Regions from separate parts of the Streptomyces sp. NPDC001135 genome, predicted to be linked through region 1. Evidence: riboswitches for the same ligand, from Rfam matches in the RefSeq annotation. Region 1 holds a riboswitch; the other holds the start of a gene.
What was found. Region 1 has a riboswitch for cobalamin ahead of metE (5-methyltetrahydropteroyltriglutamate--homocysteine S-methyltransferase). Riboswitches for the same ligand answer to the same signal wherever they lie in the genome.
Positions count from the first base shown of each region.

Region 1 (4,206 bases):
CGCCGGCCGCGCGATGTCACCGGCGAGGATCGGCGGGCGGACGTAGCGGGTCCCGTACGACTGGACCCAGCCGTGCCGGGTGGCGAGGTAACCGGTGAGCTGTTCGGCGAAGTACTGGACCATGTCGTTGCGTTCGGGCTCACCGTGCACGAGGACGTCCAGTCCCGTCTTCTCCTGGAAGCCGATCACCTCCCGGATCTCCGCCTTGATGCGCTCCTCGTAGCCGTCCGCGCCGATCCGGCCGGCACGCAAGTCGGCGCGCGCCGCGCGCAGTTCGGCGGTCTGCGGGAAGGAACCGATGGTGGTCGTGGGCAGCAGCGGCAGGCCGAGGCGGGCGCGTTGGGCCGAGGCCCGCTCGGCGTACGGCTGGGAGCGGCGGGTGTCGGACTCGACGACGGCGGCGGCACGGGCGCGTACGGCCCTGTCGTGGGTGAGGGGGGAGCGCGCGCGGGAGGCCAGGTCGGCCCGGTTCGCGGCCAGTTCCGCGCTGATCGTGTCGATGCCGTGGGTGAGGCCCTTGGCGAGGGTGACGATCTCGGTGGTCTTCTGCCGGGCGAAGGCGAGCCAGCGCAGGATCTGCGGTTCGATGTCCCGTTCCGCCGCGGCGTCGAGGGGCACGTGCAGGAGGGAGCAGGACGCCGATACGTCGACCCGGTCCGCCAGACCGAGCAGGGTGCCCAGGGTGGCGAGGGACTGCTGCAGGTCGTCGACCCAGATGTTCCGGCCGTTGACGACTCCGGCGACCAGGCGCTTGCCGGGCAGACCGCCGACGGCTGCGAGGGCGTCCAGGTTGGCGGCGGCCGCGTCGGTGAAGTCGAGGGCCAGGCCTTCGACGGGTGCCTTGGCCAGCACCGGCAGGGCCTCGCCGAGCCGGTCGAAGTAGGAGGCCACCAGCAGCCTGGGCCGGTCGGTGCGGGCGCCGAGGTCGCGGTAGGCGCGGGCGACGGCGTTCTGTTCGGCGGGGGTGCGGTCCTGGACGAGGGCGGGTTCGTCGAGCTGGACCCACTCGGCGCCGGCCGCGCGCAGGTCGGCGAGGATCTCGCCGTACACCGGCAGCACGCGGTCCAGGAGGGTGAGCGGGTCGAAGTCGCCGGACACGCCGGGTGCGGGCTTGGCCAGCAGCAGGTAGGTGACGGGCCCGACGAGGACGGGCCGGGCGGTCAGACCCAGGGCGAGGGCCTCCCGCAGTTCGGTGACCTGCTTGGCGGAGTCGGCCGTGAACACCGTGTCCGGGCCCAACTCGGGGACGAGGTAGTGGTAGTTGGTGTCGAACCACTTGGTCATCTCCAGGGGTGCGACGTCCTGGGTGCCGCGCGCCATGGCGAAGTAGCCGGCGAGGGGATCCGCGGCGACGGCTTCCCGGTGGCGTGAGGGGATCGCGCCGAGCATGACGGTGGTGTCGAGTACGTGGTCGTAGTACGAGAAGTCGCCGGTCGGCACCTCGTCGATGCCGGCGTCCGTCAGCTGCTGCCAGGTGCCACGGCGCAGTCCGGCGGCGGTGGCCCGGAGGGAGTCGGCGGTGACGCGTCCCTTCCAGTAGCCCTCGATCGCCTTCTTCAGTTCCCGGTTCCGGCCCTGGCGTGGGTAGCCGTACACGGTGGCTCGTGCTGCCGCGGCTGCGGACTTGCTGGTCACGGAGATCTCCTTCGCGAGATGAATCCCTGAGATCCCGGGGCGGGACGAGAGCGCGAAGGGATGACGGACCCGACGGCGGCGGCCCACGGCCGTCCGTGCGGTTGTCTACGCCGACCCGCCCTCGAGGTCACCGGGATGTCCGCGTACGGACAGTCCCGCACGCGGGCAGGTGGCAGGTCTTCGGACTCGCGGGCGCGCCCTTGCCTGTACCAAGGCGAGGACACCTACTGGCCGTCGCTTCCCAGGCCCGGTGCGGACCCAGTGCGTATGACGGCGGTCGTTCCCGCTCACCGCTGCGGGGCAGTCCCGGATTCCCACCGGGTTCCCTCTTACGACGCGTCCCGCCTGGCTGACGGGGCGAACCAGCTGCAGGAGTCAGCCTAAGGGGCGGCCCGGGGGCGCGGTGGATCGTGTCCGGCATGCGGAGGGTGAGGTCGGACACGCGGCCGAAGGGTGTGAGCGGGGCCAACGGTGGGAAATGGCACGGGCTTTCACCTCGGCGGTGCGCACCGAGGCCAGGGAAGCCGTCGGTCGGGAACTGCCCGCCCCGCTCGGCTGCCGAGTGCCGTGGAACGGCTCGCCCGTGCAGGGCGGTGCCGTGGATGCCCGACAGCAACACCGCCCCCGTCCGCCTCGCGTCGACACCGAACCGGCGCCGCGTCGCACGGTCCGCATGAGCCGAGCGCCCGTGTCGTCTCCGAGCGTCCGTACCGGCGCGGCCCGGCCACGCCGGGTCGTCGAGCACGCGATCTCGGGTCCGTTCGCAGGCCGGGCGAGGAATCGCGGCGAAACCCGCACCGGCACGGTGATCCGGGCGGTGGCGTCGCCCGGCCCGTGCACACCGAGCAGGACCGGTACGGCGGCGCGGGTCGGGAGCACCGCGGCCATGAGCGGGACGCCGGGCCCGCGTCCATCGGCATGCCGCACGTGACCCACGTGCCGACGCCGACCTGGTCGGGCGCCGGACCCCGGTCAGGACTGCCTGCCGGGCCCGACCGGCCGGACAGCGGTGTATGCCGGCGACCAGCGCGCCCGCATCCTTGCCGGCCCGCCTCCCGGCCGCGATCCGGCCGAACCGCTCGTCCTGGGTCCGGGCGCCGTGGTGGGGCCCGTCTGTCGCGACGACAGGGAAACCCTCGGCGGCGCAGCGGCACACGGCACCGGGGCGGTCTCGTGCTGCCGGCCCCAGGGGACGAGGGCCTCGGGTGCCTGCCGGTGCCCACAGCACGCCAAGCGGTCATCAGCGTCGGCGGGCGGTCTGTCGGCGCCGGCGCGCCGGCCCGCTCGGAGCAGCACGATGCCGCAAGTACAAGATCCGGGCCCCCTTCCATTCTCCGTGGGGTCCCGATACCCCTGGAGAGTGAGAAGCCGGGCCGGACGGCCACGACGCGGGGAGGAATCGGCCATGAGCGAGGAACGGTTCGAGGACGGCTGGTACGTGGACGAGCGGTGCACGAACTGCGATGTCGCACGGCAGCTCGCCCCCGGCCTGATCGGTGAGGTCGACGGTCGCGCGGCGGTGCTGCGCCAGCCGCGCGACCGGACGGAGGTGAGGCAGCTGCACGCCGCCGCCTACGCCTGCCAGACGCGGTCGATCCGCCCTCCGGGCGGGCGGCTGGACACAGAGCTGGACCCCTTCCCGATGGCCCTGGACGACACCGTGTACCTGTGCGGACACAACTCCAGGCAGACCGCGGGGGCCAACTCCTACCTGTTAGGCCGCCCCGGCGGCACCGCGATGATGGTGGACACCCCGCGCTGGAGCACCGCGCTGGCCGCGCGCTACGAGGCGCTGGGCCCCGTCACCGACGTCCTGCTCACCCACCGCGACCACGCCGCGCACGGGCGCCGATACGCCGACCACTTCGGTGCCCGGCTCTGGATCCACGAGGGAGACCTCGATGCCGCCCCGGACGCCGACGGGGTGCTGCGGGGCACCGACCCGGCCGAGATCGCCGAGGGCGTGATCGCCCACCCCCTGCCCGGCCACACACGCGGCAGCGTGCTCTTCGTCGCGGACGAGCGGTACTGCTTCAGCGGAGACAGCTTCTACTGGTCGCGCACCACGGGGGACATCGAGGTGGTGGAGAGCGTCACCTGGTACTCGATCGGTGAGCTGGCCGCCTCCTTGGCCCGGACCGCCGGCGGCTTGCGCTTCGAGTGGCTGTTGCCGGGCCACGGCGACCGCCGTCGTCTCCCCGCCGACGAGATGGCCCGGCGACTGCGGCGGCTGGCGGTCCGTACCCGGGAACTGCGGCCACAGCCCATCGATTTCACCGCGGTGCGCTGGTGAGGCGACCGCCGGAGCGACCCGTGCGGGTCGCTCGGCGCCGTGTCCCCCGCGCCCTGAGCTGATTCCGGGGGCACGGGTGGAAGCATGCGGTGCCATGCGTGCTGCGTACATTGAGGAGCTGGGGTCCGCGGACGTCATCCGGTACGGCGAGATCGCGGCTCCCCGGCCGGGTCCCACCGACGTCCTGGTGAACGTGCTCGCCACCACGGTCAACCCGGTGGACACCTTCGTACGGTCGGGGCGGTTCCCCACACAGGTGGTCTTCCCCTTCGTCGTGG
Region 1 covers NZ_JBSFKD010000013.1:163,763-167,968, reverse strand. Annotated here, with positions in the region: gene metE (5-methyltetrahydropteroyltriglutamate--homocysteine S-methyltransferase) at 1-1,635, opposite strand, end outside; cobalamin riboswitch at 1,790-2,017, opposite strand; gene ACWC94_RS18360 (MBL fold metallo-hydrolase) at 3,041-3,928, shown strand; gene ACWC94_RS18355 (NADPH:quinone reductase) at 4,023-4,206, shown strand, end outside.

Region 2 (4,206 bases), on a different contig from region 1:
ACGTCCTCGCCGACGGGCGGGATCACGGTGGACTCCCGGACGGTGCCGCGCAGGGACACGCGCAGTCCGTCCTCCTCGTCGATACCGAGACCGTGCCGGAAGGGGAGCACGCCGTACGTCCGCCGCCCGGTCAGGCCGTGGAGCATCTCCAGCCCGGGTTCCAGCAGGCCGGCATCGCCCCGGAACTTGTTCACCAGGAACCCGGCGACCAGCTCCTGGTCCTCGGGCGACAGCAGGGCGACGGTCCCGAAGAAGGACGCGAAGACGCCCCCGCGGTCGATGTCGCCCACCACCAGCACCGGCAGGCGCGCACGGCGCGCGATCCCCATGTTCACGATGTCGGTCCGGCGCAGATTGATCTCGGCCGGGCTGCCCGCACCCTCACAGATCACCGCGTCATACGTGCCCCGCAACTCGGCCAGGCAGTCCAGCACGGGACCGAGGAGCTTCTGCTGACGCCCCCCGTGGTACCCGCGCGCGCTCAGCTCGCCCACCGGCTTGCCCAGCAGTACGACCTGGCTGCTCTGCTCGCCGCCCGGCTTGAGCAGCACCGGGTTCATCAGCGCGGTCGGTTCGATCCGGCACGCCTGGGCCTGCATGGCCTGGGCCCGCCCGATCTCCGCGCCCTGACGGGTCACGAAGGAGTTGAGCGACATGTTCTGCGCCTTGAACGGCGCGACCTTCACGCCCTGGCGCACCAGCCACCGGCAGATCCCGGCCGTCACGACGCTCTTGCCGGCGTCGGAGGTGGTGCCGGCGACGAGGAGACCCCCGCTCACTTGCCACGTCCCTTCAGGCTCTTGACGAGGTGGCGCGCGGCGACCGTGGTGCCGAGCGCGAGGAGGCCGACGCGGCGGGAGAGCCGTACGGCCCGGTCGATGTCGGTGGCCCGGACGGCCCGCCCGGTGTCCCCGTTCAGCACGGGCCGGTGCTCGACCCGGCCGCCGTAGGAGAGCGTGCCGCCCAGGCGTACGCCGAGGGCGCCGGCGAAGGAGGCTTCGACGGGACCGGCGTTGGGGCTCGGGTGCTCGCGGGCGTCGGCCTTCCAGGCGCGCAGGGCCCCCCGGGGGTCGGGTCCGGCCGTGGCGGCGAGTACGGCGGTCAGCCGCGCCCCCGGCCAGCCGGCCAGGTCGTCGAGCCGGGCGGAGGCCCAGCCGTAGCGCCGGTACCGGCGGGACTTGTGACCCACCATGGCGTCCAGGGTGTTGACCGCCCGGAACCCGAGCAGCCCCGGGACCCCGGCCACGGCCCCCCACACCAGCGCCCCCACGACGGCGTCGGAGGTGTTCTCGGCGACCGACTCGACGACCGCCCGGGCGATCCCGTCGGCGTCCAGTGCCTGTGGGTCCCGGCCGCACAGATGCGGCAGCCGTGCCCGTGCCGCCTCGACGTCCCCGGCCTCCAGCGCACGCCCGATCGTGCGGGCCTCGCGGGCGAGTGACGTACCGCCGACGACCGCCCAGGTGGCCGCGGCGGTCAGCGCGAGGGTGGCGGTGGGGGAGGGGCGTACAGCGCGTGCGGCCACCGTGCCGAGTGTGACGGCGCCTCCGGCGCACACGACGGTGTGCAGGGCGCCCCAGCCGCGGTGGTCGTGCCACAACGCGCGGTCCACGGCAGCGGCCGCCCGCCCGAACGCGGCGACCGGATGACCACGGCGGGGGTCGCCGAGGAGCAGGTCACCGAGAAGGCCGGCGGCGGCGCCGTACGCGTACATGCGATCGGCACCCATCGGCTCAGCCGGCCGTGGGTGCAGGAGCGGGCCTGGGTCGGGTCCTTGTCCTTCGGCAGCCGAGCATGGCGATCCGTGTCCTCACTCAGGGTGTCCGCGCCCTGGTTCGACGAGATTCGGCGGTGAGAGTTCCTGGCTTCCGGGGTTCTTCCCCGGTGACAGTGGCGGGACCGCGCCGGATTCGCACCGGCTTCCTCTCTTGCCGCCGTACATGGCCCGGGCAGTCCACCACGCGCCCGGAACGGCCGTCAACTTGCCGTTGACCTGCACGGGGAGAGTGTGCCGATCCCCACATCGTGGGGCGTGCGGGGCAGGGGAAAGGCTCCCCTTCCGCGTGACAAAAGGCTCCCCTTCCGCGTGACAAAAGGCTCCCCTTCCGCGTCACGACGGGAGGGGAGCCTTCAGGGGGTGGGTCAGGGCTTGGCCACGATCAGGTAGATGCCGTACGCCACCGCCGCCGCGCACGCGGCGAAGCAGACGTAGGCGCCGGTGACGGCGAGGCCGGCGGAACCGCCCTGGGCCGCGGCCTTCTCGCGCCGGGCCAGACCGTTGATGCCGAGGGTGAACAGGGCCACCAGGCCCACCGCGAACGCGAGGCTGACGCCGAAGACGGAGCCGAGGGCCGCCCAGTCGATCTTCATGATGCTTCCTTCGGTAACCGGGGTGACCGGGGTCAGACGGTGGCGGCCGGCGGGGCGGCCGGAGCAACGGGCTCGGCTGTGGCCGGGGAGGGGATCGTCGCCGTGAGGTCCTCGGCGAGCGTGCCCGCCGGGGGCGGGGTCACCGCGGCGATGGCGGTGGTCACCACGCCGGCCGGCTCCTCGGTGTCGGCGACGACGTTGGTGTGGTCGACGACCTCACGGCGGGAGATCTTCCAGATCGCGGCGCTCGCGCCGACCAGGAAGACGGCGACGACGGCGGTGCCCCAGTCACCGAGGTCCGTGACGGACTCGGCGCCCGCGCCGACCAGCGCGGCGGCCGGGAGGGTGAGTACCCAGGCGACGGCCATCCGGGTCGCGGTGGACCAGCGGACCACCCCGCCCTTGCGGCCGAGGCCCGCGCCCATCACCGAACCGGAGACGACGTGCGTGGTGGACAGCGAGAAGCCCAGGTGGGACGAGGCCAGGATGGCGGTCGCGGCGCTCGTCTGGGCGGCGAAGCCCTGACGCGGCTCCAGGTCGGTCAGGCCCGTGCCCATGGTGCGGATGATGCGCCAGCCGCCGATCCAGGTGCCCAGCGCGATGGCCAGGCCGGCGGAGAGGATGACCCAGGTGGGAGGGTTGGAGCCCGGGGCGATGGCGCCGCCCGCGATCAGCGCGAGGGTGATGATGCCCATCGTCTTCTGGGCGTCGTTGGTGCCGTGGGCGAGGGAGACCAGGCCGGCGGAGGCGATCTGGCCGGCGCGGTAGCCCTTGCGGGTGGCCTCGCCCTCGGCCTTGCCGCCGATGCCGTAGGAGAACCGGGTGGCCAGCAGCGACGCGAGGCCCGCCACGACCGGCGCGGCGACCGCCGGCAGCAGCACCTTGGTGACCAGCACGTCGCCGTGGACGGCGCCGAAGCCGGCGGAGGCGACGGTGGCGCCGATCAGACCGCCCATCAGGGCGTGCGAGGAACTGGACGGCAGACCCACCAGCCAGGTCAGCAGGTTCCAGAGAATCGCGCCGACCAGGGCGGCGAAGATGACCTCGGGACGGATGCCGGTCTCGTCGACGAGACCCTTGGAGATCGTGTTCGCGACCTCCACGGAGAGGAAGGCGCCGACCAGGTTCAGGGCGGCGGACATGGTTACCGCGATCTTCGGCTTCAGGGCGCCTGTGGAGATGGTGGTGGCCATCGCGTTCGCGGTGTCGTGGAAACCGTTCGTGAAATCGAACGCGAGTGCGGTTACCACCACAATCGCGAGGATCAGCGAGAAGCTTTCCATTTACCCAGGCAATCGTTCGAGGTCATTGGCTGGACGACCGTAGGCAACCTGGGTGAACGGAAGATGAACTGAGGCGGGCGTGGCGGTGTCCGAGTGGGGGGAGTGGGGTTTCGTTCGGCCCCCGCGGCCCAGGCGCCCCATGGCTACCGGCCCCGCGCGAGGGTCCGCAGCCGGCTCGCGGACCCGTTGAAGAGATTCTGGTCACCCGGCAGCCGGCCCTTGGTGCCGTACTGCCAGATCGTCCAGTACTGCCATCCGCCCGGCAGCTTCCCCGGACGCGAGGTGCCGTGGCGGGCGATCCACAGGGGGTTGCCGGAGAACGCGCGGCTGTTGCCGGTGCACAGCTTCCACCACTGGGTGGTGGTGTAGATCACCGGGCGGCGGCCGGTCCTCCGCTTGACCTCGTTGCTGAAGGACCGGATCCAGCGGACCATCCGCCTCCTGCCCATCCCGTAGCACTTGTGCTTCTTGTCGTACGGGTTGTACTCGATGTCGAGTGCGGGTGGCAGCGTCCAGCCGTCCGCCCGCCAGCCCCCGCCGTGCCGCACGAAGT
Region 2 covers NZ_JBSFKD010000022.1:95,404-99,609, forward strand. Annotated here, with positions in the region: gene ACWC94_RS25560 (cobyric acid synthase) at 1-779, opposite strand, end outside; gene ACWC94_RS25565 (cobalamin biosynthesis protein) at 776-1,729, opposite strand; cobalamin riboswitch at 1,834-1,974, opposite strand; gene ACWC94_RS25570 (hypothetical protein) at 2,143-2,370, opposite strand; gene ACWC94_RS25575 (anion permease) at 2,403-3,653, opposite strand; gene ACWC94_RS25580 (lysozyme) at 3,797-4,206, opposite strand, start outside.
Region 2: it holds a riboswitch for cobalamin, as region 1 does, so the genes downstream of both, ACWC94_RS25565 (cobalamin biosynthesis protein) here and metE (5-methyltetrahydropteroyltriglutamate--homocysteine S-methyltransferase) in region 1, are expected to answer to the same signal.